Regions from separate parts of the Thalassotalea sp. LPB0316 genome, predicted to be linked through region 2. Evidence: predicted binding sites of a transcription regulator. Region 2 holds the regulator's gene; each other region holds the start of a gene.

Region 1 (11,071 bases), 1.2 Mb from region 2:
CCTTTTATAGCGTTTGCGTGACTTCTGCGGTTTGTTGCGCGATAACCAACTCTTCGTTAGTCGGTATTACTAAAACTGGGCGACTATCAGCAGTTGCAATATTGCCCGCTTTACCAAATCTTGTTTGAATGTTTAATGTATTGTCGATAACAAGGTTTAGCACTGACAAAAAACTGACAACCTGTTGCCTGACATAATCTGAGTTCTCGCCAATGCCACCAGTGAAAATAATACCATCGAGAGACGTTAACGAAGCAGTATAGGCTGCGATTTGTTTGGCGATGCGATAGCAAAAAATATCTAATGCTAGTTTCGCTTGCTGGTTATTGTCATTTAATATTGCCTCTTCAATAGCGCGGCAATCATTGCTTAATTTAGACAAACCTAATAAACCACTGTCTTTGTTGAGCAAATCGTTAACTTGCTGGTGGCTATAGCCTAGTGAGTTAATTAAATGAAAAATAATACCTGGGTCTACATCGCCGCTGCGCGTGCCCATAACTACGCCAGATAGTGGTGTTAAGCCCATCGAGGTATCGACACTTTTACCGTTTTCAATCGCGCAAATACTTGCGCCATTACCCAAGTGCGCACTAATAAAGCTGCCCGTACTTTCTGGCAAATTAAGTAATCTAGTTGCTTGTCTGCTGACGTAATAATGGCTAGTGCCGTGAAATCCGTAGCGACGAATGCCATGTTTTTGGTAAAGCTCATAGGGCAGGGCATACAAGTAAGCCATTGCTGGCATAGTTTGGTGAAAGGCGGTGTCAAAAACAGCGACTTGAGGTAATGCGCTAAAAGCTTGTTGAGCCGCAGTAATACCCGTGATATTGGCTGGGTTATGCAAAGGCGCAAGGTGCGAAAGTTGTTCAAGCGTTGCCATAACGTCATCGTTGATTAACGTTGGCTCGCTATAGCGTTCACCGCCGTGAACAACACGGTGACCAACCGCAACGACTTGATCTGAAAATTTATTTTGTTGGAGAAAATGAACAATATGGCTCAGCGCGGTGTGATGAACAAATGGCGAAGGTAAGTCTTGTTTAATTTTTTCGCCATTTAATTTGAAAGTAATATTGGCTTGTTCGGTCAACAGGTTTTGAGCGATGCCCGATAGCGGCTCTTGGCCATTGTGCGGTGCAATTAATGAAAACTTGATTGAAGAGCTACCACAATTAATAACGAGAATGAATTTATTTTCCATAAAACTATTAAGATTAAGACGTTAGCGCGTTGATTGTTACTATAGCGCCTTATAGGTAAAAAATATCTAATAATTTGTAATTGATCGCAAGGCTGGCTTTCAAAGCAACTGAGGATAGGCTAAGGTTAGAGTATGAATATGAGTGTTATTGAACTAATTAAGTTAGGTCATCGCTATTTGAAGCTTTGGCCGGAACGTGCTGAATTAAGCCAATACTTCCAAGAGTATTATGCTATTACCTTGGCGCGGTTTGTATGGCGAAATTTTTTGGGCTTTAGTCTGTTTATTGTCTTATTCTTTACTTTAGTAACGGGTCAAAGTGATCTACAGCTACTTGTCTTTTACACTATCTTTGCTTTATCTATGCCGGTCCAGGTCTTGGTGGTGTTAGGTGTTAAGGCTGACAAAGACTTGCCTCCAGGGCTATCAGCTTGGTACAAAGAAGGCTTAGCTCGTTTTAATGAAAAAGGCGGTAATCTTGAGTTATCAACAGGGCGCCCTAAATATATAGATTTGGCAAAACTACTCAACATCACCTACCAATCTAGCATTAAGTAATTGTTAGCTATGGCTTTTTATACACTCTAATTAAAAAGTCTGCCTGACATTGAAAATTAACTAAGTTCGCTAGTGAGTCTTTTACTTCTTGTGTTGCTTTGAACGCAAATGGGGTCATCTCTAACAAATGTAGGGCATCATCACCTTGTTCGATATCCATGTTATAGGTTAGCTGATGTTGTTCTATGAGAGGCAATGCTTTGATGGGGAGTTTTTCATCATCGTGCTGAAGTGCTTCGCGATAGATTTTTTGTTTTAGTTCATGCAAGTGGTTACGCGCAGGTGTAACCGTAAGTAGATATCCCCCAGACGTTAAAACGCGCGTGTACTCGCTTTCGATGATGGGGGCGTATACGTTAATTATCCAATCAATTGAATGCTCAAAAAATGGTAATTTTGACAAGGTGCCTACACTAAAGTGACAGGCTTTGTAGCGTTTGGCCGCTTTTTTTATCGCCTCTTTTGATATGTCGATGCCATATACCTGATTATGGTCCGTTTTGTGTTGGTGGGTGTAAAAACCTTCGCCGCAACCCGCATCGAAGACGACACCGGCAGTGTTGCCCAAGTTTTGGTAGATATCGAGCATTTTATCAACGAGCTGTTGGTAGTAGCCTTTGTCTAAAAACGCTCTTCTAGCATTGACCATAGCTTTGTTATCACCGGGGTTTTTAGAATGTTTATATTGAACCGGCAGTAGGTTGTAATAACCTTCTTTAGCGCGATCAAAACTGTGATTGTTGACACATACGAGGGACTTTTCCTGCGCGTGTAACTGCGATTGGCAAAGCGGACAACTATATTGATATGACATAATTTAAAAGGCCAACAATTGGTTGGCCACTGTTAAGTGTTTATTTAAAGGTAGACCAAATTGGCGCGTGATCAGAAGGTTTGTCGATACCGCGTAATTCGTAATCAATTTCGGCTTCGATACACTTTTGGGCCATACTAGACGTTGCTAGTACAACATCAATTCGCAGACCGCGATTATCGTCAAAGCCACGTGAACGATAGTCAAACCACGAATATTTGTCGCATGCATCAGGTGATAGTTTACGGAACGTATCTTCAAATCCCCAGTCCATTAATGTTTTTAACCATTCACGCTCTTCTGGTTGGAAGCTACATTTACCGGTTTTTAACCAACGCTTGCGATTCGGTTCGCCAATGCCAATATCCAAATCGATAGGTGAAATATTGATATCGCCCATCACAACAATATTTTCACTATTGTCGTGATGATCATTTAAATACTGCATTAAGTCTTTGTAAAATTGGCGCTTGTATGGAAATTTTGTTTCATGGGCAATGTTATCACCTTGTGGGAAATAACCATTGAGTACGGTAACGACTTCACCAGCATCATTGGTTGTTTTTACCATGATCATGCGTTTTTGCGATTCTTCAGTGTCGGTTGGAAAGCCCTTAATCACTTCCATCGCAGGTTTTTTACATAACATAGCAACACCGTAATGCGCCTTTTGACCGTGAAAATAAACGTGATACCCCATGGCTTCAACATCGGCTAACGGAAAGGCTTCATCGTGTACTTTGATTTCTTGTAAGCCAATAATATCTGGGTCGTGTTTGTCAATTAGCGCTTGTAGTTGGTGAAGTCGAGCTCGTAAGCCATTAATATTAAAAGAGATGATTTTCATCGTTATGTTACCTTGGATATATTGGGATCGTTAATCAGTCGAGTGGTCGATAAAACTTGGATTTTAGTATTTTGGGTGATCAAACTTGCTTTCGACAGGTCTTTATTTATCACATGCCTAGTATTAACCGCGATTGCTATAACCGTTACCTTGACCAATACTATCGACTGGAAAAATCGAGTAATAGCGCTATCGATTTATTAATAGCGCCTAAGATAGTGTTTTTGCGAGTGCTTTTCAATGGTTATGACTTACGTTAGCGCTAAGTTTTAGTAAAGGTTTTATCAGGCAGCTAGCAACAAACTAGCGCGAGTATGAGCTTTGCTAGGGACTATGAATCCACTTTATTGGGACACATTGAGAGGTTCATGATTCGCTTTAGTAATGAAAAATAGCAAAATGACTGAGCATACGATAAGGATCGCACCCAAAATAATTGCCCATAACGTGCTGATAACAGCAATAAAACTGCCTAAAATTGAAATTACAACATTAGATAGAGAGAAGCCCGTCGACAATAAGCCCATCAATCGCCCTTGTTGTTCGTCTTGGTGTTGCTCTGAAATATATATGGGCAATAAGCCATTGAACAATGCGATAGCAACACCAATAAGCGGGTAGCCAAACCAGACGGTTTTCGCATCGTAAATAAGGTGCAAAAAGAGCATGAGCGCTAAAAAGCTCAAACCTATATATATACCAGTCAACAAGCCAAAACGCCGTTTAAACGGGGTAACCACTATGGCGCTAGTTGTGACCATGAATGCAGTGAGCAAGGCGGTAATAGAGCCAATGTCAGGCGGCGTAAATGAAAACGATTCTGCAAGCCACAACGGGTAGAAATCGTAAAACGCATTTAGCCCTAGGGTTACCAACAAATAAACCATAAAGAACCGTTTTATTGAAGGGTTTTTTAGTAGACCAATGGAGTTTTGTTTTATCAATAAATTTGACCAACTAAACGACACGGGGGCTTTTGTTTCATGTTGGTGGTTTAGAAAGATAAAGACAAAAAAGCTTGCTAGCGCGAGTGAGACAGCAGCGACGTAAAAGGCTAGCTCTGTACCGTATGGCTGAAGAAATCCACCTACGAGCGGGCCGATTAGCCAACCGGCATAGGTTGTTGCATTAATTAAACTAAATGATCGGGTTTTATCGAGTACTTTCGACAAATCTAAAGCAACGGCTTTGGCAATACTAACGTTGCCTTCGCATAGCCCTGTGATAAACCTCATGACAAAAAATAGTGGGTAATTCTCTATCACAATAGCAAAGGCTGACAATAAATAGCCGAACATGGCACAAATTAAAGAGATCATCAGCACTTTTTTACGGCCATAGATATCGGAGGCTGCACCGATAACCGAGCTACCCACTAATACCCCCAGTGGATAAATAGCCAATAGCATGCCCAGCAGCAGTTTTGGATGGATACCAGCAAAAGTTGTTAAGGGCGAGACTTCGTTAATAAACAAAGGCGCTAAAATAGGATAAGGGAGGGCAATACCTGCACAACTTAGCAATACGACCAACATCATGGTCATTAAAGCTTTTACCGCTTGTTGTTTTTGCATGTTACCGAAGATAGCGAGGTTTGGTTACATGATATCCTCGCAATTGTTAATGTAAAGCTAAAGTTCTCTTTCCGCGAGCCAGTTTTATCTGCTATTCTCAACATGTAATTATTTGTTTTTTTAGGGTAACATCTTGTAGTTAGAGTTGTTATCGCAATGTTAAAGGTTTAATCTGGCAGCATCAATTTGAAATGTGTTTACATAACAATGTAAGACTTGATTAAAAAAAATTACACTTGTGTAAAAATGTTGACCTTCCTAGGAATGGAAAATACATGATTAGTAGGAGAAGAAAAAATGGCTGAAAATAAATCAGTGAAAAAAATTCTATTAGTTGAAGATGATCGCCAGCTATCGAATTTGATTACAGAGTTTTTAGAAAGTGAAGGTATGCATGTAAAGCAAGAGTTTAGAGGTGATACCGTAGCTAAGCGCGTAGAGACCTTCACACCTGATTTAATTGTTCTCGACATCATGTTGCCAGGCAAAGATGGTTTTGCCGTGTGCCGTGACCTTCGTCCTTCGTTTAAAGGGCCTATTTTAATGCTAACCGCTAAAGGCACTGATTTCGATCAGGTTTTAGGGTTGGAGATTGGCGCTGATGATTACGTGATTAAGCCGGTTGAGCCTCGAGTGTTGCTCGCTAGAGTTAATGCGTTACTTCGCCGTGGTCAGTTACCATCGTCGAGTAATGAAGCGAGTGATTTGACGATTGGCGAGTTATTCATTTCTCGAGGCTCTCGCCAGGTTACCTTAGCAGGTGAGAATATTGAACTAACTAGCCAAGAGTTTGATCTTCTGTGGTTGTTAGCAAGTCGAGCGGGTGAAGTACAAAACCGAGATTATATCTACAAAGCTGTTGTTGGCCGTGAATACGACGGTTTGGATCGCTCTGTTGATGTTCGCGTATCTAGACTGCGTAAAAAATTACACGACAGTAATGAAACACCGTTTAGAATCAAGACTATCTGGGGACAAGGCTATCTATTTGTTCCTGATGCATGGTCATAACAACTCACATATTTTTCTGAGGTAGGGGGGCTATCCCCCTATTTTTTTATTTGTCACAGTGATTAATTACTATGAAACTTGGTCGCACATTTTTTAGCTTATTTCTTCTCATTGTTTTTTCACTTCTCACCATTATTTGGTTCTTAGATCAAGCTTGGCATATCTATTTAGAACAAGACTTAGATTCTTATACCGGCCATAAAGTGGCTCTGTCAGTGGTTGAAGAGCGCTTACTTGAACTGCCCGAAGAACAATGGCCTGACGAAATCGCTCGATTAAATGAAAAATTTCAAGTTAATTTAAGTATGCGCTTAATGCCAACGATTAAGAAATTAACAAAAGATGATCAGGACAACTTGGCAAAGGGCAAAACTTATATTTATTTAAATGGTGACGATGTCATGATCCATCACCTGGTTAGCCAAACCGAGCAAGTACTTATCTTAGGACCGATGAAAATACCTACCCGACCAGAACTTGCTACCTTGGGTAGAATATTAATTTTGGTAATGTTTGGCCTATTGATTTTCTTCTGGCTGTGGCCAATGTCACGCGATTTAGACGCTTTAGACAAAGCGGCTCGAGAAATCGCCAATAGCAACTTTGATGTTCAAGCGCCAAAAGCGATGACCAGTGCAATCGAGCCTTTAACGAAAACCTTCAATATGATGGCGGTTCGTTTGAAAAACCTTATTAATGCACACAAAGAACTCACTAGCGCCGTTGCTCATGAACTTAGAACGCCGTTAGCGAGAAGTCGTTTTGCGTTGCAAATGCTAGAAAGTGCCTCAGACGAAGAAAAACGCAGTAAGTACATTCATCAAATAGACAGTGATAACAAGGAGCTCGATGAGCTGATCAATGAGTTGTTGATTTATTCAACACTAGAGTCAGATCGTCCGCAGCTAAAGTTTACTGACTATAAATTGATAGATGTGGTAAACAGCCATCTGGAAAAATATGAACAGTATCACGGCAGTATTGAAGTCAATAATCACGTCGGCAATTTACATGTTGAGTGCGATAAACACTTTATTGATAGAGCCTTGGCAAACTATATCAACAATGCGATAAAATACGGTGATGATCAGATCGTTATTAACCTTTCACAAGAGGGCGAAGAGGTTATCATAGACGTTGAAGACAACGGTAAAGGTGTTGATGATGAAATTAAGCCGACTGTTTTTGAAGCCTTTACCCGTGCTGATAAAAGTCGCAATAAAGACAAAGGTGGCTTTGGCTTAGGCTTAGCGATAGTTGAGCGGATTATGCAATGGCATCAAGGGCAGGTCGCCGTTGATGATAGTGAACTCGGCGGCGCAAAATTCCGTTTAAAGTTTCCAATAGTTCAGTAATAGCCAGCGAATCAAGTTTTTATGCTCTAAGCGAGTATTAAAAGGCTTATTTTATTTCGGGTTCAGCGTTCGTTAACGCTGAACCCGAATAGTATATAGCTGCGCATAGCACTACCTAAGTGCCGCCATTCGTCTAAGTATCCGTGGCGATCATGCTTTCACAGGGGGGCTCTATACTTTATTTACTTTAAATTGGCTATTTAAATTCGCGAGAATGACGGCTTGTTATCACTCTGAATGAAGTAAAACCTTTCAATAAGCAGTTCATTAAGGGAAGTTTACTACCGCAATTGGCCCATAGGCGATTGTTATCCTGTGTAGTGCCAATACTACTCGCCAGTCGGCGAGGTTTAACAACATAATATTTATTTCAATTGATAAAATCGTTAAAGCTTTTTAATTAATGTCCGATACAAAAGGAAGTTGTTGCAGTTATCGGTTATCTTGCTTTGCAGATAGATTCTCTTTTAGTCAATGAGTCCCAGTTAGGATCGCAGTTAAATCATTGTGTCGTTGAAAAGCGTCGCAGCGATTTTTCGTTGATGTTAGCGATGCTAAGTGAAGATGTCAGGGATTTTAGTGAGTTTCACCGCGCTGAAAATAACCCTCATGAACAAATCATTGATCCTGAAGTACAGCTTCGCCGCTTATTTGATTTACCTAAATCACAGCCATTAGCGCTGGAGTCACTGGAAGATATTGCACACTTTAATCAAGCAGGTGAAGTTGTTGAACAGCACTTTGACGACATCCGGTTAAAGCAGTGTTTAGCGCCTAAACCTTTGGCGTTTCGAGATGATAAAGCATTTATTCCTTCGCAAATTAAAGCGAATTTGTCTTTGTGTCAGCAACAACGTTTGTCTCAACCTCAGTCAAAGTCAATCGCTCAAGCACCTAATACTAATGTCGCGAATTGGCTCAAAAACGTAAAAACTTCACTGGTTAAAGCAGATTCGATCGCACTCCACAGCATTGCTTAAGTTTTTTAAGTGAACCACAGGGGCATTTCTCATTGCGTTTTGGTTTTGGTAATTGCTGATGGACTAAAATATCACCATCGACATAACGCCAAGCACCATGCTCTTGTGTAAAACGAGAGTGTTCTTGAATTTGATATAGTTGGCCGGCCTCTGTATAAGTTGCGGTGAACGTTACTGTACTCTCGGTGGTTTGATTAATTTCTAGCTTTAACCAGGTAGTAGCCCTTGCCCACTGTTCAAGCTCATCTACAGTCAAACCTGTCTGTTTTTCGCTGTGGTAAGTATTATAAAGGTATTGACCAAGAGATAGAGCGTAGGCGCTGTAGCGAGAACGCATTAATTGTTCAGGGCTATTTGCTATGACTTGATCAAGGTGTAGCGCTTGACAACAATTGTCGTAACTGTAACCGCTTTGGCAAGGACATTTCATAGTGGATATCGGCTCGATAGGTTGAGCCGATACTATAAATCAAAGGCTTTACTATTGGTATCACTGTTCGGGTTAATATTTAGTGAACCGTTGCCGTGCTTTCTAACACGATGAAGTCGGTATTATATCGCTGGGCTTGCTCTCTTAACCATGCAATTTGGTTGGGTGTGAAAAGTTGTTTGCATAGAACTACAGCACTACAGTTGCCCTTGGTTAATGCCTTGTGAATACTCTCAGCTTCAATCTTTACTTTATTGCTGTGTACTTTAAGGATCTTTTTGGCATCTAAATCGTTATTAGCTGAGATTGACTTTAACGCGTTATCTTCTGCGTCAATCATCATAATCCATTTGTTTTGTGTTTTATGAGCGCTGTAGATATTAGCAAGTGTTTGTGTGTACTGGTTAAGTATGACATTTTCTCGGTTATATATTGTGTGTACGTTCATAGAAAAACCACCTGTATAGATACTGTATGGATAAACAGTACTGTAATTTTAACCATATCGCAAGATAAAAATTGAATTTTTTTTAAGCAAATAATTACGAGAACAAACAGAACAGGTTGTTTGTTTATTGAGTGATAAGTGTTAATTAACTAACCTGAACTCGGGTTAACTAGGTTTAATGATGGCGCTTTTTAGTCAAGCCACTCTAATTCATCGATAACTTGACGTGCTTGTGCGAGGGTACAGTTGGCTTTTGCCATTAATTCATTGACGGTGATATTAGGGTTTCGCTTAGCAAGGGCGAGTAAACTTTCGTGGGTGGAATAGGCAACATGGCTCGATAGCTTACCAATTAGCCACTGCCAACTTTGCTCATCACTATGAGCAATATCATTAATCACCAGTTCTAACTGTTCGGTTGTCCCTGATAATTGCCAGTTGCGTGAACGGCCAATTCTATTGAGGGTACAACCGCGGCTCCTTATCAACGCCTTTAGCGCATAAGCTTTGAGCGATTTTCGTAAAAACGACGGTAAAATAATGGATATTTCAGTAGCCACAATAAAGTTATGTTAATTCAATATAGTCGCCATGATACCATCAAAAAAAAAGCCAGCAAATTGCTGGCTTCGATTTTAACAAATTGATACTTACCACTTTTTCTTTGGCTGAAAGAGCATATCCAGCTCATCTTCTTCGGCTTTCGCTCTCTTTTTGCGATCTTCTGCATTTGCCGACTTTAATTGAGAAGAAATTTCACTGAGTTTCTCGGTGATCTCTGCTTGCTTTTGGCTCGCATATTCAGATTGAACAGGGTGGTCATTTAATGTTTGTAATGCCTTTTCATAGTACTGACGAGCAGAGCCAACCATTTCGTTGTTATACGCTTGATTACCACGCTTAACTAAACTTTCTATATTGATTTTAAGCTGCATTGAATCTAAGCGCTTATCTTCCATGCTGAAAATTTGAGGGTCAACCATGCCTTTGTTGAGTTCACTTTTTAGCACGACTCTTAATTTTTTGATCAGTTGAAGTAATGCAATAATCTGCTTCTCGTTGTCAGGTAAAAGAAACTGTTCGTCTCTTGAGCCTGCAGATTGCGCAGCATCTTTTGCTGCGTTTAATCGAGCTTCAAGCTCATCAACTCGTGCAGATGTCGCTTTAGATTCAGGCGACAAATTCTTCATTTCTTTTGCGGCGGTTAGGCTACGACGGTGCAAAATCAGCGCTAGATTTGGCGACGCCGGAATATTGGATAAATTTACGATAAGCTCTTCGTTTTCGTCGATAATAGCTTTCTGCTTGGCGAGTTTAGCGCGCTTTTCTTGTTCTTGTTTTTGCTTTTGTTGCTGAATGGCGTTAACAACCACTACGATTATTATCAGTATGAAGATTAAGCCAATGATAATAGCGACCATATTCCACTTCTCGATTATTATTGTGTAGACTCTTAGCAGTCTACAAAAAATGCTCCTATAAGCATAGCCTAAATATCTTTTTTTTCATTGTTGATAGGTACATAGCGCTAGAGCTGTGATTGTTGGGCAATTTGGGGTGATGAATAAGAAGGTGATTAAAATAAATTCACAATCATGTAAAAATAATATGGAATATTAGAATGATTTTGTATATATTTTTGATATAAGCAAGAAAAATTAAGACGCGCTATGAAACTCCAACAACTCCGGTACATTGTCGAAGTCCTCAATAATAACTTGAACGTTTCTGCAACGGCAGAAAGTTTGTATACCTCACAACCTGGCATCAGTAAGCAGGTGAGGATGCTTGAGGATGAATTAGGTATCCAAATCTTTGGTCGCTCAGGTAAACATTTAACCCATGTTACA
Region 2 (11,071 bases):
CGAACAATGAGATACCTGTCATAACATTGTCACCTGAATTGGAACAGATGTTGCATCAGTCTATGCAAATGGCTGGCGACGATGGCGCGGGCATTGAACCAGGACTTGCTGAGCGCATGCAAAAATCTCTAACAGAGGGCGCACATCAGCAGGAGTTGGCAGGTGAAACACCTATTTTATTAACATCGGGCATTCTACGCACTGTGTTAGCAAAATTTGTTAAGTACACCATTCCTGGTTTACGAGTAATCTCTTATCAAGAGGTTCCAGACGATAAACAAATAAAAATCGTTAGCGCCATCGGACAATAATCAGCAGCAAAAAATGTTGTAAGGGGTTAACAATGAAGATTAAACGTTTTGTCGCAAGAGATATGAAAACTGCACTAGCAGAAATCAAAGAAGTTTTAGGTGCTGATGCCGTCATCATGTCGAACAAAAAAATCCCTGAAGGCATCGAAATTATGGCCGCGGTTGATTACAATCAGCAGCCTGTTGCAGCTGAGCCAGCACAGACATCAAGTGCAGTTGCCAGCGCAGATCGTCAAATCGCTGAAGATGTTGTTTCAATAGGTGTTGGTCAATCAACAGAGCAAGGCGAAGCTCAGCCTTCAGCTAACATGCCCAAAGTCCCTGATAGCTTAGCGGAATTGCTGAAACGCGATATCCAAAAGCCAAAGCATCAAGCTACTGATACCACTGAAACTATCGAGCAACAGTTTAAAGAGTTTACCCAGCGCCTGAGTAATGCCCAGTCTCAGGTCGACGAGCCGCATCTTGCCTCGAAGCCAACTGTTGATGATGTCGATGGCACTGAGCATCAACATATGACCGATGCAAAAGCTGTTAATACACCGCAAAACGAAGAGTTCGAGCGGATGAAGCAAGAGATGGCATCTATTCGCCAGCTACTAGAGCATCAAGTAGCAGGTTTATTGTGGCAGGATCGCGTTCAAAAAGATCCCAACCGTGCTGTTTTAGTCAATAAATTATCTTCGATGGGGATTGATGAACACCTTGCAGATCAAATTGCGGGTTTTATTCCTCGCCAATTGAATGAACAAGAGGCATGGCAGCAAGTTAAGCATTTATTGGCCAATCAATTACAAACAACCAATAACGACATTATTCGCCAAGGCGGTGTGGTGTCGTTAGTAGGCCCAACAGGCGTTGGTAAGACGACAACTATCGCCAAAATTGCCGCGCGTTTTGCTCAAATCCACGGCGCTGATTCTGTCGCGTTAATTTCAACGGATACCTACCGCATTGCAGGTTTTGAGCAATTAACTACCTACGGTAAAATTATTGGCTGTCCAGTGAAGTTAGCTGAGGACGCAAAAGAGCTCGATATGTTGCTCGCACAGTTCTCTAATAAAAAACTCGTGCTAATTGATACCGCAGGCATGGGGCAACGCGATATGCGCTTAAACCAGCATTTAACAACGCTAGTTGCTAATACCCGTGCACGAATTAAAAACTACTTGGTTTTAGCGGCTAATACCCAAGCTAGCGTGATGGATGAAAACGTTCAGCGATTCAATAAAATACCGCTTGCAGGCTGTGTATTTACTAAGTTAGATGAAAGCTTAAGTGTCGGTGAAATAATATCGACTTCAATTCAACATAACTTACCTGTTGGTTATTTAACCGACGGTCAGCGTGTGCCAGAAGATATTAAGGTTGCAAATGCTGAAAAGTTAGTTACGCTTGCTGATAAAATGTTTACCAAACAACGTAAACAAGCACCAATAAATTGGGCTCATCAATCTATGGCTTCTCATGCCGTGATGTAGAGCACCACAGTACAAGTAGTAAGAAATAGAAGATGTTAGATCAAGCGAGTGGCTTACGAAAAATGCAACAACCCAAAAAAGTGAAGGTCATTGCTGTTTCAGGTGGTAAAGGTGGTGTGGGAAAAACAAACGTTTCACTCAACACTGCAATTGCTATGGCTCAAATGGGCAAAAAGGTCCTAGTATTAGACGCCGACTTAGGGTTAGCAAATGTTGATGTAATGCTAGGTTTGCGAGTTAAGAAAAACTTATCTCATGTGATGTCAGGAGAATGTGAACTCGACGACATCATTATAGAAGGGCCCGCGGGGATCAAAATCATTCCTGCTACCTCAGGCACACAGACGATGGTCGATTTAACGCCATCTGAGCACGCCGGTTTGATTCGGGCATTTAGTGATATGGAAACTGACTTTGACGTGCTCATTGTCGATACCGCTGCCGGTATTTCAGATATGGTTTTGAGTTTTGCTCGAGCCGCACAAGACGTCATGTTAGTGGTCTGTGATGAACCTACGTCGATTACCGACTGTTATGCCTTGATGAAACTTCTCAGCCGAGATCACGGCGTATTTAAATTTAAAGTTGTCGCCAATATGGTACGCAGTCCTAAGGAAGGCCAGCAATTATTTGCTAAACTTACAAAAGTTAGCGATCGCTTTTTAGATGTTGCCCTCGAGTTGGTTGGTATCGTGCCATTTGATGAGAACATCAGAAAGTCAGTGAGAAAACAACAAGCCATTGTTGAAGCTTTTCCTGATTCACCCGCGTCAAAAGGATTTAAGCGTATTGCAAAAAATGCCTTAGATTGGCCAATACCCCATCAGCCATCAGGTCATTTAGAGTTTTTTATAGAACAGTTACTAGAGAAATAGTAACAACAACTGATGAGCGGATGTTAAGTGGTAAAAACGCAAGCGTATATTGATCAAATAGATAAAACTGCTTTAATAGAGCAGCAAACTGTCTTGGTTAAAAGAATTGCCTATCATTTAATGGCTCGGTTACCTGCTAGTGTACAGGTAGACGACTTAATTCAAGCCGGCATGATTGGCTTGCTTGAGGCGTCAAATAACTTTGATGCGAGTAAAGGCGCGAGCTTTGAAACGTTTGCTGGTATTAGAATTCGCGGTGCTATGCTCGATGAAATTCGTCGCGGTGATTGGACGCCCAGATCAGTACACAGAAACTCCCGCCTCATCAGTGATACCATCAAAACATTAGAGGCTGAACACGGTCGTGATGTAACCGATAGCGAAGTGGCTGACAAACTAAATGTCTCATTGCGCGAATATCATGATATGCTTAATGAAGTAAGCTCTGGTAAAATAATAGGTATTGAAGATCTTGGTGTGACAGAAGATGCAATAAATTTTGCTCATGAGGCCACGATAGATAGCCCTCATGACGAAATTGAGCATAGCGCTTTTAAGCAAGCGTTAGCAACTTGTATAACTTCTTTACCCGAACGTGAATCTTTAGTGTTATCATTGTATTATGACGAAGAACTGAATTTACGTGAAATTGGCCAAGTACTCGATGTGAGTGAATCTCGAGTAAGCCAAATTCACAGTCAAGCGATGCACCGATTAAAAGCGCGGATGCAATCTTGGCAAAATTAAGAATTGAATTAGTAAAAAACAAACTCTTTCGGAGGGTGCCTTGGATAAAAATATGAAAGTACTTGTTGTTGATGACTTTTCAACAATGAGACGTATTGTAAAAAACTTATTACGTGATTTAGGCTTTACCAATATTCAAGAAGCTGATGACGGCTCAACTGCATTACCTATGCTACAAGGTGGTGACTTTGATTTCGTCGTTACCGATTGGAACATGCCTGGTATGCAGGGTATCGACTTGCTTCGCGCTATTCGCGCAGACGAGAAGCTAGCACATATTCCAGTACTGATGGTGACAGCTGAGGCGAAAAAAGAGCAAATCGTGATGGCGGCGCAAGCTGGTGTCAATGGATACATTGTGAAGCCTTTTACTGCAGCGACGTTAAAAACTAAGCTAGACAAGATTTTTGAGCGCTTAGCGTAATAAACACGACTGAATGTTGGTTAACCTTAGGAGTGTTTAAATGAGCGCTTTAATATCGTTAGAGCAGGCAAAGCAACTTGTTGCCTACTTAGAAGCTGGTCAAAATGACGAAGCGGATAAGCTTATTGCTGATGTTCAAACACCAATCAATACAGAGCTATTTGAAGAGATCGGAAAGCTGACTCGTCAGTTGCATGACTCATTAATGAACTTTCAAATTGATACTCGTCTTAATGATTTAGCAACAGCAGATATCCCCGATGCTAAAGAACGACTAAACTACGTAATAGAGCGCACCGAAGAAGCAGCCAATAAGACCATGGATGCTGTTGAATCGATTTTTCCTGTGCTTGATAAGGTTCAGTCACAGGTAAACACTGTTAAACCTCAATGGCAAAAGTTGATGAAAAACCAGCTAGAACTGGAAGGGTTCAAATCTTTATGCCATGAAATTGACGCTTTATTGGTGACAACCGACAAAGAAGCTGAGCACATTCACGCCTTGATGACGGATGTGTTAATGGCGCAAGACTTTCAAGATTTAACAGGCCAAGTTATTCGTAAAGTCATTGATCTTGTTAGGGAAGTAGAAGATAGTTTAATCAACATGTTAACCATGTTCGGCGTTAATAAAATTGAAGGTCAAGATACTGTCGCTAAACCAAAGGTTGGTGAAAATCTCGTGGAAGGACCTATAGTTAATACTGAAACACGAGATGATGTGGTTTCAGGCCAAGATGATGTTGATGATCTATTATCAAGCTTAGGATTCTAAGGGGAAGTTCGAATTATGTCCTTCGAAGCAGATGAAGAAATACTACAGGACTTTTTAATTGAAGCCGGTGAAATTCTTGAATTGCTCTCCGAGCAACTGGTTGAATTAGAAAACGATCCTGATAATGCGGATTTGCTCAATGCAATTTTCCGTGGTTTTCATACCGTAAAAGGTGGCGCAGGATTTCTGTCGCTAACTAACTTAGTTGATGCCTGTCACGGTGCTGAAAACGTGTTCGATATTTTGCGAACAGGTCAGCGCAAAGTAACCCCTGAATTAATGGACATCATTCTTCAAGCACTTGACACCATCAATGAAATGTTTGCTCAAGTACAAAACCGTGAAGAAATCGATCCAGCTGACCCTGTTTTACTCGAAGAATTACATCGTTTGAGCGCCCCAGAAGGCGCAGAACCAGAAGTTGTCGTTGAAGCAACACCAGAGCCTGAACCAGAGCCAGAACCAGCAGTAAGTGAAGGCTCTTCATCTGATGAAATGACAGAAGATGAGTTTGAAGCGCTTTTGGACCAATTACATGGCTCAGGTGGTGCACCTAAGCCGTCAGATACTGCACCAGCACCATCAGATAGCAGTGTTCAACCATCAGATGAAATTACTGACGATGAATTTGAATCACTACTGGATGAATTACACGGCCAAGGAGCTTTTTCAGCCTCTAATTCGAGTAAGCCTTCAACATCTGCATCGACAAATTCAGATGAAATAAACGATGATGAATTCGAAGCATTACTCGATGAACTGCACGGCAAAGGCCAAGGCCCGAAAGCTGGAGCAACGCCTGTAGCTTCTGCTCCTGTGACTCCGCCACCTGCTGCGGCTAAACCGCAACCGGTAGCCAAGCCTCAGCCGGCAGCAAAACCAGTGGCAGCGCCAGCAGCGCAAAAAGCAGCGGCCCCGGCTAAAGCTGCAGATAAAAAGCCGACGCAAAGCGCCGGCACACAAGGTGAAACAACCGTTAGGGTTGATACTAAGCGACTTGACCAAATTATGAACATGGTGGGTGAGCTAGTATTAGTGCGTAACCGTTTAACCAGCTTAGGTCTTACTAAAGAAGATGAAGAACTCACCAAAGCCGTTTCAAATTTAGACGCTGTTACTACCGACCTTCAAGGTGCGGTAATGAAAACCCGAATGCAGCCGATCAAGAAAGTGTTTGGTCGTTTCCCGCGCGTTGTTCGAGACCTTGCTCGTAGCTTGAAGAAAGAAATTAAGCTTATCTTAGAAGGTGAAGAAACAGATTTAGATAAAAACCTTGTAGAAGCACTAGCTGACCCGCTAGTTCACTTGGTGCGTAACTCTGTTGATCACGGTATTGAAGAGCCTGATAAACGTGAAGCCAATGGCAAACCACGTGAAGGTACCGTTATTTTATCGGCGTCACAAGAGGGTGATCATATTTTGTTAACCATTAAAGACGATGGTGCAGGTATGAATGCTGATAAGCTTAAGGATATCGCGATTGAGCGAGGTGTATTAGATGCTGATGCAGCCGCTCGTATGTCAGAAAAAGAAGCCTTTAACCTGATTTTTGCACCGGGCTTTTCGACGAAAACTGAAATCTCTGAAGTTTCCGGTCGTGGCGTGGGCATGGATGTAGTTAAAACCAAGATCACGCAGCTTAACGGTACCGTTAATATTGATTCTGAACTTGGTAAGGGTACGGTTCTTGAAATCAAAGTACCACTAACACTAGCTATTTTACCGACCTTAATGGTTGTCGTTGGTGAACAAACTTTTGCGTTACCATTAGCCGGCGTTAACGAAATATTCCACTTGGATTTAACCAATACCAATTTGGTCGATGGCCAACTGACGATCATCGTTCGTGAAAAGGCTATCCCGCTGTTCTACTTAGATCAATGGCTAGTTAAAGATATTCAAGACAAACCAAGAGACAAAGGGCACGTTGTTATTGTTCAGCTTGGAACACAGCAGATTGGTTTCGTTGTCGATAGTTTGATTGGTCAAGAGGAAGTGGTCATTAAGCCGCTAGATCGCCTATTACACGGTACACCTGGTATGGCTGGTGCAACGATTACAAGTGATGGTGGTATTGCACTCATCCTTGATGTACCGAATATGCTCAAGTACTACGCGAAAAAGTCACATATTAATAAAAAGCTAGGCGCATAAGTAGAGATAATAAATGGCTTATAAGGTATTAGTCGTTGATGATTCGAGTTTTTTTCGTCGACGGGTGTCAGATATTCTAAATAGTGAAGCAAATTTAGAAGTTATTGATGTCGCTGTAAACGGTAAGGAAGCTGTTGAAAAGGCTAGTACCTTAAAACCAGATGTTATCACTATGGACATTGAAATGCCGGTGCTTAATGGCATTGAAGCTGTTAAGCAAATCATGGCGCAATCACCTACACCTATTTTAATGTTCTCCTCGTTAACACACCAAGGTGCCAAGGCAACACTTGATGCGTTAGACGCGGGCGCATTAGATTTTCTTCCTAAGAAATTTAATGAGATAGCGGCAAATAATGATGATGCTGGTGCTTTATTGCGTCAACGTGTGCAACAGTTAGCTCGTCGTCGTGTCAGTATGCGCCGTACGACAGCACCTGGGATTGTTACAAGAAAATCACAAGCCCAGCAAACACCGCAATCACAATTTGCAACGGCGTCAAAATCTCGACCAATGTCGAATTTGTCCCCAGCCAATCACCGGGTTAAAAGCGATAAAAATTACAAATTGCTTGCCATCGGCACTTCTACTGGTGGCCCGATAGCATTACAAACGATTTTAACAAAACTACCTAAAGACTATCCTTTACCTATTATTCTCGTTCAGCATATGCCGGCAGCCTTCACTGCAGCCTTTGCTAACCGCTTGAATAACCTTTGCCAAATCAGTATCAAAGAAGCAGAAGATGGCGATTTACTCACACCAGGTTGTGCTTATTTAGCGCCAGGTGGTAAACAAATGGTAATCACTGGTACGGAAAATGCTAAGAAACTGAGGATACTAGAAGATGACAGCGAACGGCTGACATACAAACCTAGTGTTGATATTAGTTTCGGCTCGGCCGCAAAAGTTTACCAAGGTGATGTATTAGCGGTAATTTTAACCGGGATGGGCCATGATGGAAGGGAAGGTTCACGTATGTTAAAAAGTAAAGGCGCGACAATTTGGGCGCAAGACGAAGAGTCTTGTGTCGTCTACGGTATGCCACAAGCGGTAACCGCTGCTGGAATATCTGAATTATCATTACCACTGAATGAATTTGCATCAGCAATACTAAAGGAAACAGGCAATGGATAAACTCAGTATTGCTGGGCTTATCATTGCGGTTGTTGCTATATATCTTGGTTTTGCGATTGATGGTGGTTCAATAGCCTCTCTGTTTCAGCTCCCGGCATTTATTATTGTAGTGGGCGGCACGCTCGGTGCTGTTATGTTACAGTCTTCAAAAACAGAATTTGTTCATGCAATAGCCCTACTTAAATGGGTGTTTAAGCCACCAAAATTTGATGTTGACCAAGGGGTCCAAGATATTGTTTCTTGGTCAATTATGTCAAGAGAGTCGGGCTATTTAGCACTTGAAAATATTGCGCTTGATGAAGTTGATCCTTTTGTTAATAAAGGCTTAAACCTGTTGGTTGACGGTGTCGAAGTCGATAACTTCAAAGAGTCATTAGCGCTTGATTTAGATTTGTATCGAGAGCATAACTTACGTGCGGCAAACGTCTTTGAATCGATGGGCGGATACAGTCCTACCATTGGTATTTTGGGTGCTGTACTTGGCTTGATTCATGCGATGTCTAATTTAAGTAATCCTGATTTACTCGGTCACGGTATTGCAACAGCCTTTGTTGCAACCATCTATGGGGTTGGTTTTGCCAACCTAATCTATCTGCCTGTTGCTAACAAACTACGGTCAATTATTCATCAGGAAACCTTGTATCGCGAAATGGTGCTCGAAGGCTTAACCGCGATAGTTTTAGGCGAAAACCCCCATGCTATAGAAAATAAATTGTCAGCATTTAGGTTAGTAAAATGAGACGGTTTCACAGTGAGCGACATGAAGTTAACCACGACAATGTCCATCGCTGGTTGATTTCTTATGCCGATTACATGACGCTATTGTTTGCGTTATTTGTTGTCTTATATGCCATGGCGATTATTCATGAAGAGCCTTTTGAAACGATGACTGACTCTATCGGTCGTGTTTTCCAATCGGAAGACGAAAAGACAAAAAACCGAGGGCAAGGCGAAGATATTTTACCTGTTAATTCGCGAAAATCAGAAACACAGTTATATGGTGATGGTATATTAGAAGAGGCTGGTCCTGAGCTAACTGATGGTGAAAATGAGCTATCAAATATAGAGAAAAGTGAAGTGGGTACCAACTTAGAGTCACTAGAAGATGAGCTTCATACGGCGCTGTACGAGTTGGTCGAAAATGGTTATGCAGAGCTCGAGATCGATGGCGATTGGTTAGAAATAGAATTGAGTAGCGGTTTGTTGTTCCCCAGTGGTAGTGCATCAGCAACCAATAATGCTGAGGTAATACTCTCGGCTATCACCCCATTAATCAAAGATGTGACAAATTATATTCGCATCCGTGGTTATACCGATAATCAACCGATAAATACTGAAATATTTGAATCAAACTGGGAGCTGTCAGTTGCCAGAGCCGTTGCTATACTTAGATTATTAGAAGAACAAGAAATTATTCCTCAACGAATGGCTATTGAGGGCTATGGTCAGTATTCACCTAAAGTAGCCAATGATACAGATGATGGAAGATTACAAAACCGTCGGGTTGTCATAGCAATCTCTAAATATGGTCTTGAGAGAGAAAATGTCTTAGATACGCCTTCGATTAGCGTTAAGGATATTGAAACGATCAAACAAGAAGTTGATTCTGGCAAACAAGGCAATAAAATTAGAATTATTGAATTAGAAAACGGGGGGATTCGCATTACCACCCGTGATGATGAAAATCAGAATAATTAGATACTAGGAACACTTTTGGTCGTCTGGACAGTTGCAAATCAAAAAGGTGGCGTAGGTAAAACCACAACAACCATTACCTTAGGCGGATTATTGGCGTCTATGGGGTACAAGGTGCTGTTGGTAGATACCGATCCTCATGCGTCACTTAGTTATTATTTTGGCATTGAATCTGAAGACTTAGACTTGAGTGTTTATGATTTATTTGTTCAAGACTCAACGAAAGAACAAATCTTACAAAGCCTTTGCCCTACTCAGTATAGTAATATCGATATTTTGCCTGCGACCATGGGCCTTGCGACACTCGATAGAGCCTTGGGAGCTAAAGGTGGAATGGGGCTCGTATTGAAAAAAGCCTTGGCAAAAATATCAACCGAATATGACTTTGTGTTGATGGATTGTCCGCCGATATTAGGGGTTTTGATGGTTAATGCCTTAGCAGCTTCTGAGCGTATTATTGTGCCAGTACAAACCGAGTTTTTGGCATTAAAAGGTTTAGACCGAATGATGCGAACGTTAGAGATGATGGAATCCGAGAAAGAGTCATCCTTCACCTATACCATAGTACCAACCATGTTCGACAAACGTACTAAAGCGTCTATTTTATCTTACAAAAAATTACAAGAAACTTATCCCAATAGTGTCTGGCAAGGGGTGATACCAATAGATACAAACTTTAGAAATGCTAGTCTGGCACAAAAGGTACCGTCAGATTACGCGATGACTAGTCGCGGTGTCCATGCTTATAAAACGCTTTTAAACTACCTTCTGAAACAGACAACAGTGAAGTCATCATGAGTAAATCATTATCTGCTAGTAATAAAATAATGAAGAATTATTTGTCTGAGCTATTAACTGACGTCGCAGAAGAGCAAGCCAGTGTTCAGGCACTTGAGAAACAAGCAAAAGACAAACAGCTCGAATCTTTGCTCGACAAAGTAAACCTAGCAAAGCAAGAAAACGCTGCTATGCCGCTATCACGTCACCCCCATGATGATCGTGAGCCGGAGCCAATAGATGAGCTCCAAATTGCACCAGTAAAAACGCGAAAAAGCAGAGCGGCAGGTCAAACTCATACTAAATCGGTCAACCGAGAGAGTTTCCAAGCAATGTTTTTCGAAGTGGCGGGGCTTACCGTTGCAGTGCCATTGATTGAGCTTGGCGGTATTCATCACATTGAGAAAACCAATACCTTAATGGGTAAACCTAAGTGGTATAAAGGCGTTATGGTACATCGTGAACAAAACATTAATGTTGTTGATACAGCATTATGGGTGATGCCTGAAAAGTGTAATCAAGAACTATTAGATAGTATTAAATATCAATATGTTATCATGCTTAATGATAGTGATTGGGGCTTAGCTGCTGAACATTTAGTTGATACGGTTACACTCCAACACGATGACGTTAAATGGTTAGATAATCCAGCAAAACGCAAATGGCTTGCTGGCCTGGTAAAGGATAAAATGTG
Region 3 (11,071 bases), 270 kb from region 2:
GTTTTGTGTACCTGACCACAGTGAAATTACACCGCCATCGATACCCGTCTCATTTTCAGCAACATATTGACTCGCAAGTGTATTAGCAGTTAACGCTAACGCCTGAGCAACATCTGCGTTTTCAGGCGCGATATCATCGCCATTTAAAACACCGTCACCATCGATATCAGTATCAAGCTTGTCTGCAATACCATCGCCATCGATATCAGATGAGTACTTATTATCACGGGCAAAGGCATCATCAAAATCAGCGATGCCGTCGTTATCATCGTCGTTATCTCTGATATCAGGCGTACCATCGCTGTCGCTGTCAACAAAGCTAAAGTTTTCGATGATTTGGTCAAAGGCGGCTTGATTGATCCAAACGCCATCGACTTCACTGGTATTAGTAGGGGTAATATGACCTTGGCGTACATAGCCACGCGCAACGGTAAAGAAGGTATTTTCTACTTCTTCAACATTGACTTCGTAACCGGCAAGCGCTTCAACATTTTCAGGTAAGCTAATACGAACAATGTTCTGCCCCATAACCTGCTCAATACGCCATTGACCATCGGCTGATAGCTGACGATAACCATTCTCATCATCAACAAATAGCTTAATGGCACCGTTATCTTCATCGGAGTTTATAAATTCAACAGCAAGCTCATTATAATCTTCGCTGTCGCTTTCATAGCCGATTCTCACCAAGCCGCGTTCAGAATCTTGCGATGGATGCCATTGCTGATCTGAGAATAGTTGGTCAAGTGCTGTTAATTGTTGGTCGCGTTCAGTCCAAACGGCGCCGCAATCAGTACAGTCTTTCTCATAATTAATATTGTACTCATCATTCGGCACGGTATGCGTAGCGATATAAATTTTTGCTTCGCTGTCAAAACTTGCACTTTCATCTACATTTAACGACCAAGCTGTCAGGCCTGCATCTTTTAACACCGCTTGCATTGACTTAAGATCAGCTTCTAGAGCTTGTCCGGTGACGGTTACTGTTGTTCCAACGCCGTTTTTAAACGTGGTAGAGCCATCTTTGCTTTGAGCGACAATCGCATAGTCGTTTTTATACTCTTGCCAACCTTCGGCAGTGAGGAATAGTTCGCCGTCGTTATCGTCGTCACTTTTTACGAACTTAACTGTACCAGGGATGTCAGTGTCGGCAATTTCGTACTCAACGATCGTTGCTTGTTTTGTTTCAGGATCAATCGTTAAGGTTTCATAATCAACGTCTGAGCTGTCATAAAAATGATCTCCAGAATCATCTTCGCGATATTCATCCCACAGCAGGTACAATGTTCCCTTGTTGAGCTCATCAGCTAATCCGCCATAACTAACATCAGGATTTAATGAAGCTAAATCATCATCATCTAGCACGCCGTCGTTATCGTCATCTTCGTCTGCATTGTTACCAATACCATCTTCATCGGTATCTTCAAATTCAGTGCCGTCTAATGGGAAACTATCTTGCTCATCAAGTGCACCGTCATTATCATCATCGGTGTCACTGTTATTACCAACGCCATCGTTATCAGTATCGACAGATTCCGTAGGATCTAATGGGAAAGCATCTTCATCATCGAGAACACCATCATTATCATCATCGGTATCAGCATTGTTCCCGATACCATCTTGGTCTGAATCTTTAAATTCCGACTTATCGAGAGGGAATGCGTCATTCTCATCTGTGACACCATCATTATCGTCATCGGTATCTTCATTATTACCAATGCCATCATTATCATTGTCTTGAGACTCATTGGCATTGAATGGCAAAGCGTCATCTTCATTGGCAACACCGTCGCCATCGATATCATCATCCTCATCATTGGCAATACCATCGCCGTCCAAATCATCGATAGCAACGTCATTCTTAACCGCATCTTCTAGATCTTCTGCTGTTTCTGTAGCGTTGTCAGAGATCTCTTCTTGGATCTCCTCTTCCGTTAAACCGCTTTCAGCTAACTCTTCTACTTGCTCAACAGCTTCTTCGGCAACAAGTTGCGCAATAGCGGTGACATCTTCAACCGTGACACCACCTTCTTGACCCGCATTGTTTTCGATAATTTGTTCAACTACTTTGGTTACTACGGCAATCGCTGTGGCTACATTAGCAACTTCTTCTGCTGTTAAACCTTCTTCACCACCTGATTGTTGTGCGACAATTTTTTCGACAACATCAGTTATGATATCAGTCACATCTTGGATACCTTCAATTGCGTCATCAGACAAGCCTTCTTCACTTTCAGCTTGCTCATCAACAAGGTCGTCAACTACTTCGGCAATAACACCAGCAGACGCTTTAATTCCAGTTACAGCTTGTTCTGACAAACCTTCTTCTGATGTACCTTGCTCAACAATATTTTTAGCAACAGAACTCGAGACTACTTTTGACTTAACTTTTGCTTTTGCAAGCTCAGCTTCTGTTACTTCTTGATCCGATGTCACTAAGTTGTCATAAGCATCGCTAGCAACATCTGCCACCTGCTCAACGATATCACCAAGCACTTGACTATCGATACCAGTTAGCTGCTCTCCTTGCTCTTGAGTAACTGTGTTAACCGCGGAGGTTACCGCTGCCGTAGCTTGATTAATCACACCTTTTTGCGCTGTTAACGTACCGGCTTGGTATGCCTTATCTATTACGCCAGCAATCGTTGAAGTCACTTCTGTAGCGACAACAACGTCTGCTGAGTCAACATCAGTTGTTACGTTTTTAGGAATGACTTCATTGGCAATCATCACTTCCGTAAGGACAGTAAGCTCTTCATTTTCATCGGCAATGTAATCACTTGATGCTTCATCGGTGGTAATACCTAATTGCTCAGCAACTTCTTCTTTTGCAGCTTCAACATCACCTTCTTCTCCAGCCACCATAGAAATAAGTGTAGTAACCGGTGTTGCTACATTTTCACCTGGTAATGACACTAACTGGAATGCCTCATCCTCAGAGATTGGCACACCATCAGGGTTGTCCTCGGTAATCGTGCTTTCATCAACAGCACCAGCAGGAATATCAACAATGACACTAACGTTTTCAGGTACTAACCCTAAGCCCGTGGTATCGATAACACCTTCACCGCCTTCCACGGTTTCGGTAAACGGTTCACCTTCGTCTAATTGCTTATTACCATTGAGATCGATATAAGCAATCGCACCACGAATATAACCATCAATAACTGTTACGTTAAATGAAGTGGGTTCAGGTGGTGGGGGAGGAGGCGGTTCAACTACAGGTTTCGGGTCATCTGAGCCGCCACTACACGCACTAAGCATAAGTAACAAACCAGCATTAACCGCAGCGCTAATCGGCTTAAGGTTGTGATATTTCATCTGCAATCCTTTGATATATTTTTATTATTTGTTTAGAAAAATTTACCAACAGGTAAATTTGTTACAAAAATTTAACAGATGAACAACTCTCGCACAAGTAACGACAAAAGAATGACCTAAAAACGATTAAAAAACTGTAAAGTAATAAGTGCACAACCTAAATTTCAAACCAGTATGAACAAAAAAGCCAGCTTATCGATGCGATAAACTGGCTTTGAAATGGATTGGTTTAAACGTTAAGGGCGATACACTTTAACCGTCTTATAACCATTATCGTGTAAATACAGTGCTTGAAGTTGACTCATCACCCCACGATCGCAATATAAGTAATACTCAACATCTTGCGGTAAGTCACCAAAATGAGTAGCTAGCTTATAGAAAGGTACGTGCTTAACGGTAATACCGTCAATTTCTAATGGGTTTTCATCTTCTTCTTCAGGGCTGCGAATATCGATAACCACGGCATTTTCATCGAGCTCAGATACCGCATCAATCGACGGCACTTCAGCTTCTGCCTCCTCGCCAATATCCCGAATATCGTAAATAGCAACATCTTCAACCACTTTATCTAGAATAGAGAAGTCGAAGTTAGCTTCTTCTGCTTCTATTTTACTCAACACGGCTTTTACCGTGGGTTTTTTCGAAATTACCCCACAGTATTCAGGAATCGTTTTAGCAAAATCTTCAGTACCGATTTGGCGGGCGATATCGATAATATCTTGTTTGTCGTAGGCTGTTAATGGGCGCAGGATTAAGGTGTCAGTCACGCGATCAATCACGTTGAGGTTAGTCAGTGTTTGGCTTGATACTTGGCCAAGTGCTTCACCCGTAACTAATGCTTGAATACCGCGTTTTTCGGCAATTTTCGCCGCTGCACGCATCATCATACGCTTTAAAATAACTCCCATTTGGCCATTTTCAACTTTTTCTAAAATCTCTGTTACCACCGGCGCAAAATCTACCGAGAAAAATTTTACGCGGTGCGAGGCACCAAATTTATTCCACAAGTAGTAGCTGACTTGTTTAACGCCAACTTCATGGGCTGAGCCACCTAAATTAAAGAAACAAAAATGGGTGCGCGAGCCTTTTTTGATCATCTGATAACTTGATACGCCAGAGTCAAAACCACCTGACATCAACGATAAAACGTCTTCTTGCGTTGCAATAGGAAAGCCACCTAAGCCCTTGTGTAACTCAGTGACGATAAACAACTTGTCTTTGTTAATTTCTAAACGAATGGTTTCTTGTGGATTCTTCAAACGAACAGACGCTGATTCAACACTTTGATTTAAGCCGCCGCCAATATATTGCTCGGCTTTTAACGAATTAAAGTCGTGCTCACCCGTGCGCTTAATGCGAACACAAAAGGTTTTGTTCTCAATGGTTTTAGCATGAACTGCTAAGGTTTTTTCAAAGGCATCGTGTAAATCAACAAAGTCTTTTTGTTGTACTTCAATAAATTGTGCAACACCGGGAATACACTTGAGCGTATCGATGAGTTTTTGGCGGTTTTCAGGAGTTTCGTTTTTACTGTTAACTTCAATATTATCCCAGTTAACACGCGTTGTAACTTGCTCATCAACACGTCTTAATACGTTCTTAATATTAGAGTCTAAGATCTTCGTAAAACGCTTGCGAACAGGGCGAGATTTAATCGCGATCTCAGCTTGTAACTTAACAATAAATTTCATCAATCATACCACCTAAAAATAATTGGCGCGCATTATACATGAATTCATCGTTAACGGCATGTCATAAATTGTACAAAAAAAGAGCTACCTAAAAGTAGCTCTTCTAATGTATTTGCTCTGGCTGCAATTACTGATCTTCAGTTAATGAAATGGGATCAGTTTCTTTTGCCTTGCCTTGGTTGATTGAAATCTCAACACGGCGATTACGTCGACGATTAAGCGCATTAGTATTGGGTACTAAAGGCCTAGTATCGGCATGGCCAACAACTAATAAGCGGCTTTCATCGAAGTTGGGTACCTTGATGAGTTCGTGAGCAATGGCGACGGCGCGTTTAGTCGACAGATCCCAATTCGAAGTAAACAGCTCAGAGCTGATACCGCGATCATCAGTATTACCTGAGACCATAATTTCACCTGGCACTGTATTTAACAGCTCACCAATTTCTTGAATAATCGGTTTAAACTTAGGCTGCAAAAACGCTGAGCCCGAAGGAAACGAGCCATTTTCGCGAATGCGAATAATAATTTGCTGGCCGAGTGATTCAAGCTCTATCGCACCGTCTTGAATTTGCTCTTCCATTTGCTCTGCGATTTTCTTAACGAGTTCATTAATTTCCGACTGTTGGGCTTTTTCTAACTCTTCTTGCGCCTGTTGCATTTGTTGCGCAGATAACTGCTCAGCAGTGCTTTGTGACTGACCACCGCGTTGCGTACCACGCTGTTCCTGGCGGCCACCTGCAGATGTTTCATCACCGGCTTGAAACTCGAGCATTTGCTGGGTCATTTCAATTGTTTGCTGTTGAATAACTTCAATCGGTGTTGGATCAGGGCGGCCAGGGCGAAACTCTTGGGCAATAACACTGGTGCCTTTGGGGATATCTTTGACTTCAATTTTATTTTGTACACCAAATGCGAACTTCATCGAACCAGCGATTTGCTTGAACTTGAGTACGTCCATTTCTGAAAATGAAAGTAACAATACAAAGAAACACATTAAGAGCGACATTAAGTCGGCGAAAGTCCCCATCCATGCCGGCAAGCCAGCAGGTGGGCACTTACACTCAGGAGGAGGACTTGACATAAATACGCCTCCGCTACTCTTCTGTGGTATCTATTTTACGCTTACTCTCAGCAAGGTAATTCTTCAATAGATTTTCTATTACGCGTGGGTTTTGTCCGTCTTGAATCCCTAATACAGCATCAAGTACTAATTCTTGGTTTAGTTTTTCTTCGGCTAAACGAAGCGAAAGTTTATTAGCGATAGGAATGGCAATAACGTTAGCAAGGAAAGCACCGTATAAAGTTGTTAATAGTGCTACCGCCATCGCTGGACCAATCGCTTTCGGATCATCCATATTAGATAACATTGCAACCAAGCCGATTAAAGTACCTATCATCCCCATTGCCGGTGCAACTTCAGCCAATGCTTTCATCATCCCAACCCCTGTTTCATGACGATCCGAGGTTAAGGTAATATCTTTTTGCATGGTGGCGCGAACCACGTCAGCATCATGGCCGTCAACCAACATATCGACGCCCTTTTGCATAAAGCCGTTGGTTATTTCTGCCTCTTCGAGTGCTAAGAAGCCCCCTTTACGCGCGGCATCTGCCATTTCAACTGATTTTTCAATCAGCTCTTCAGGGCTTTCAATTTTAAACATGAACGCCTTGCCCATGATTTTGCCGATACCGAAAAACTGACCGAGATTATAGTTAGATAAAACAACGAAAATTGAACCACAAAATACAATTAAGATTGACTGGGTATCAATAAACATACTGATGTCGCCACCGAGAATCATAGCCATCACTATGAAACCAATTGCGCCCAACATCCCCAGAACCGTAGCTAAATCCACGAAAGCCTCCTAAACGTATTTAGATTTTTTATCTTGTTATTACGCTGATAATACATCATGAATGTTTGTTAGAAAAATCATTAATTAAATTATCGTCCAATATGTCAGTAACTTAACCAAAATCTGAGATTTTTTCCTTACCTTAAAACTAGTCAACAATACGTTAATTTGCCACACAGATATTTGACCTCACCCCTTATGTAGGGTAACTTTGCGCCAGTGAAAATACGATGACACAGCGACATGGCAAAAAAGAAAATTGAAAATTTAAGTTTTGAAGAGTCAATTAGCGAACTCAATGATATCGTTGAACAGCTAGAAACAGGTGAATTGGACTTAGAAACGTCAATGGCATTGTTCGAGCGCGGATTAAAGCTGAGTAAAACTAGCCAACAAAAACTGTCAGCCGCCGAGCACAAAATCAACGCGCTTATTCAAGAGCACGATCAACAACCAGTCCCCTTTGATTTTCAGCCGAGTGAACACTAGTGACACCATTACCCGAGCTTGAATATTACCAAGATCGCATCAATCAATTTCTTAAAGATAAAATTTCTGCGATCGCACCAAACGATAAAAAATTACTCGATGCGATGCACTACGGCCTATTACTAGGTGGTAAACGCATGCGCCCTTATTTGGTATACACCACGGGAACAACGCTTGATGTCTCACTGGATGATCTTGACGGCATCGCTGGTGCACTTGAATGTATTCATGCATATTCACTCATTCATGACGATTTACCCGCAATGGATGACGACGATCTCCGCCGCGGCCAACCAACTTGTCATAAAGCTTTTGATGAAGCGACCGCGATCTTAGCTGGCGATGCACTGCAAACGCTAGCTTTTGATATCCTCGTTAACCACCCGTTTAGCGAGCGAACAAAACCCGCTCAGCTTCAATTAATTCAGCAGCTTGTCAGCGCATCGGGCTACCAAGGCATGTGTGGTGGGCAAGCACTTGATTTATCCGCTACCGATCAATCGATATCGCTAACCGAGCTCGAACATCTCCATCAATTAAAAACGGGTGCATTGTTAAAAGCCTCGGTAATTATGCCTGCGCTAATCGCACCGAATATCACACTAGAGCATAAAAAATATCTCGCAACATTTGCTGAGTGTGTAGGCCTTGCGTATCAAGTACAAGACGATATTATCGATATTACTTCTAGCCAAGAAGAACTTGGTAAACCAGCCGGTTCCGATCTTGCAGCGAACAAGTCAACCTACCCGAGCTTACTCGGCTTAGACGGCGCCCAAGCCAAAGCACAAGACTTATTACAACAAGCACTTCAAGCATTAGACGCTTTGCCGTACAATATGCAAAATTTAAAAGCCTTTGCTCACTTTATCGTTAGCAGAACGCACTAATTCGAATGAATAAAAAGTAATTTATGACGACTAATTTATCTGATTATCCCATCTTAGCGAACATCAATACTCCTGATGATTTGAGAACGTTATCGCAAGAGCAACTGCCTGCTGCGAGCGAGGAATTACGCCGCTTTTTATTAAATTCAGTTAGTAGAAGTAGTGGTCATTTCGCGTCGGGATTGGGCACCATTGAATTAACGGTTGCGCTTCACTACGTATACAACACACCGTTTGACCACCTGATTTGGGATGTTGGCCATCAAGCTTATCCACATAAAATTTTAACAGGTCGTCGCGATCAACTGCACACGATTCGTCAAAAAGACGGCTTGCACCCATTTCCGTGGCGTGAAGAGAGTGAATATGACGTGTTAAGCGTTGGTCATTCCTCAACTTCAATCTCGGCCGCTTTAGGTTTAGCTGTCGCTGCCGAAAAAGAAGGAAAAAACCGAAAAGTGGTTGCCGTGATTGGTGATGGTGCTATGACTGCCGGTATGGCATTTGAAGCGTTAAACCACGCAGGTGATATCAATAAAGACATGCTAGTTATTCTAAATGATAACGAAATGTCGATTTCAGAAAATGTCGGTGCGCTTAATAATCACTTAGCAAAGTTACTTTCAGGTAGTTTTTATACCGGTATTCGCGAAGGCTCGAAAAAAATCTTACAGAACTTACCCCCGATTAAAGAGCTCGCTAGCCGCGCTGAAGAGCATTTAAAAGGTATGGTCGTACCAAGTACGTTTTTCGAGGAGCTTGGCTTTAACTACATAGGACCTATTGACGGTCATGACGTTAATGGGCTCGTTGATACCATTAGCAATATGAAAAACCTCAAAGGGCCACAAATTCTGCATATTGCCACCAAAAAAGGTAAAGGCTACCAACAAGCAGAAAATGATCCGATCAAGTATCACGCGGTACCTAAGTTCAATCCTGAAGAAACTAATTTACCTAAATCGGCGCCGAGTTTACCGACCTACTCCGCAATTTTTGGCGATTGGTTATGCCGCACGGCAGAGCATGATAGCGATTTAATGGCAATAACACCGGCAATGCGCGAAGGTTCTGGCATGGTTGAATTTTCTCAGCGTTTCCCTGAGCAGTACTTCGATGTCGCGATTGCCGAGCAACACGCAGTTACTTATGCCGCAGGTTTAGCAATTGGCGGCAAAAAACCAGTTGTCGCGATTTACTCAAGCTTTTTACAACGCGGCTACGATCAGTTTATTCACGATGTTGCGATCCAAAACTTGCCAGTGCTATTTGCTATCGACCGCGCAGGTATTGTCGGCGCTGATGGGCCAACCCACCAAGGCGCTTTTGATTTGAGCTTCTTACGCTGCATTCCAAATATTACCATTATGACACCAAGCGATGAACGCGAATGTCAACTGATGCTAACAACGGGTTACCAACTTAACCAACCTGCCGCCGTTCGCTATCCTCGTGGCAGCGGCACAGGCGCTCAGCTTCCAGCTATTAATGAAACAATTGAAGTGGGCAAAGGCGTTGTTAAAGCAACAGGCGAAAATATCGCTATTTTAAATTTTGGTACTACCCTAGGTGAAGCTGAAAAGGCTGCTGAAAAGCTCAATGCAACCTTAGTTGATATGCGCTTTGTTAAACCTCTCGATGAGTCGTTATTGGTTGAGTTGGCTAAAAATCACTCGACTTTAGTGACAATTGAAGACAACGCTATTGCTGGTGGTGCAGGTTCAGCCGTTAATGAATTTATCTTGAGTCAAAGCATAAGTGTCAAGATTTTAAACATTGGCTTGCCTGATCAATTTATTAAGCACGGCACTCAGGCTGAAATCCATCAAGAACTAGGCTTGGATGCAGAGGGCATTTTAGAAAAAGTAAAACGATTTCTCACGCTTTAACTCCTCCCATATTATAAGGCACTTAGCTTAACTTTAGCAGCTAAGTGTCTAATTGTTTAACAGCTCTTTTTAAGAATAAAAATTAAAATCAACCAAAACAACAGGTTATACTTTTGGCTTAATTTTTGCTTAACAAACAGCAAATGGATATGTCTTAAATTTAGCTTCTGGAATCGTGATGAAACACATATTACCTAAACTATCACTAGTAGCCTTAACTTTTGCATTTGGTACCAATGCCAGTGTAATAACTTTAACCGACACAAATAACGTCACCTCAAATGGCAATTGCTCAACCTCTTCAGTGCAAATTACTCAGATTGTTGAGAACTTAGGTGGCGGTAATACCGGCGATACTGTTTTTACAACAGATAATGACCCAGCGACTGATGATGCTCTACATGCTACTAAATGTTTAGGTTACATCACTAGCCCTCATAACGACTGGGGTAATCTTAATAAAGATTATGATCCGAGCACAGATACATTAGCCAATAATAACGGCGCACTAGGTGAAGGCTTGCTTAACCAAGAAGCCAATAAAGACGGTAATTATATTGGTGGTAGCTTCTTCTTAGATCATCCAAACGACAGTCTGGTTGACTTAAATAACGATGGCACAGCCGATGATCCAGGTTGGATAAGACTTGGCGGTATTGGTGATTACGACGATGGCGCTACTTTTGAGTACGAGTACATCAACGGTTTTAATCTCTCACAAGTAATCAACTTTGTCTTGTCTGGAAATAATAACGGCAATTGGAGTTTATCAGTTGATCCAGCAGCTATCCCCGCTGCTACTAACGCCTTGGGCAGACCTACGGTGTTTGACCATTTAGCGTTCGTAATCAAAGGACCAAACCCTAAGAGTGGTGAAGACACCTCTGGCTGGGCGATTTATGACTTCAATTTTTATGATCTTATCGACGGTG

What was found. The regulator FliA, encoded in region 2, starts transcription of late flagellar genes. The targets are predictions, from matches to a motif close to CTAAAGNTNNNNNNNNNNNNGCCGATA.
Region 1: the regulator FliA is predicted to act here: its motif matches at 7,750-7,776, upstream of LP316_RS12765 (VC2046/SO_2500 family protein).
Region 3: the regulator FliA is predicted to act here: its motif matches at 6,962-6,988, upstream of pomA (flagellar motor protein PomA).

What each region holds. Positions count from the first base shown of each region.
Region 1 covers NZ_CP062946.1:2,831,534-2,842,604, reverse strand. The annotation lists gene LP316_RS12800 (acetate kinase) at 5-1,204, opposite strand; gene yfbV (terminus macrodomain insulation protein YfbV) at 1,343-1,762, shown strand; gene rlmA (23S rRNA (guanine(745)-N(1))-methyltransferase) at 1,770-2,576, opposite strand; gene xthA (exodeoxyribonuclease III) at 2,617-3,423, opposite strand; gene LP316_RS12780 (MFS transporter) at 3,768-4,997, opposite strand; gene LP316_RS12775 (response regulator) at 5,313-6,008, shown strand; gene LP316_RS12770 (ATP-binding protein) at 6,080-7,363, shown strand; gene LP316_RS12765 (VC2046/SO_2500 family protein) at 7,813-8,343, shown strand; gene LP316_RS12760 (YchJ family protein) at 8,306-8,773, opposite strand; gene LP316_RS12755 (hypothetical protein) at 8,853-9,221, opposite strand; gene LP316_RS12750 (ribosome recycling factor family protein) at 9,413-9,781, opposite strand; gene LP316_RS12745 (hypothetical protein) at 9,872-10,642, opposite strand; gene cysB (HTH-type transcriptional regulator CysB) at 10,892-11,071, shown strand, end outside.
Region 2 covers NZ_CP062946.1:1,669,162-1,680,232, forward strand. The annotation lists gene flhA (flagellar biosynthesis protein FlhA) at 1-311, shown strand, start outside; gene flhF (flagellar biosynthesis protein FlhF) at 344-1,792, shown strand; gene LP316_RS07400 (MinD/ParA family protein) at 1,825-2,667, shown strand; gene LP316_RS07405 (RNA polymerase sigma factor FliA) at 2,695-3,414, shown strand; gene cheY (chemotaxis response regulator CheY) at 3,455-3,838, shown strand; gene LP316_RS07415 (protein phosphatase CheZ) at 3,879-4,613, shown strand; gene LP316_RS07420 (chemotaxis protein CheA) at 4,629-6,767, shown strand; gene LP316_RS07425 (protein-glutamate methylesterase/protein-glutamine glutaminase) at 6,781-7,905, shown strand; gene LP316_RS07430 (flagellar motor protein) at 7,898-8,644, shown strand; gene LP316_RS07435 (flagellar motor protein MotB) at 8,641-9,603, shown strand; gene LP316_RS07440 (ParA family protein) at 9,619-10,398, shown strand; gene LP316_RS07445 (chemotaxis protein CheW) at 10,395-11,071, shown strand, end outside.
Region 3 covers NZ_CP062946.1:1,396,209-1,407,279, reverse strand. The annotation lists gene LP316_RS06170 (thrombospondin type 3 repeat-containing protein) at 1-3,321, opposite strand, end outside; gene thiI (tRNA uracil 4-sulfurtransferase ThiI) at 3,558-5,012, opposite strand; gene LP316_RS06160 (flagellar motor protein MotB) at 5,140-6,093, opposite strand; gene pomA (flagellar motor protein PomA) at 6,107-6,871, opposite strand; gene xseB (exodeoxyribonuclease VII small subunit) at 7,115-7,360, shown strand; gene ispA ((2E,6E)-farnesyl diphosphate synthase) at 7,360-8,250, shown strand; gene dxs (1-deoxy-D-xylulose-5-phosphate synthase) at 8,274-10,139, shown strand; gene LP316_RS06135 (PEP-CTERM sorting domain-containing protein) at 10,318-11,071, shown strand, end outside.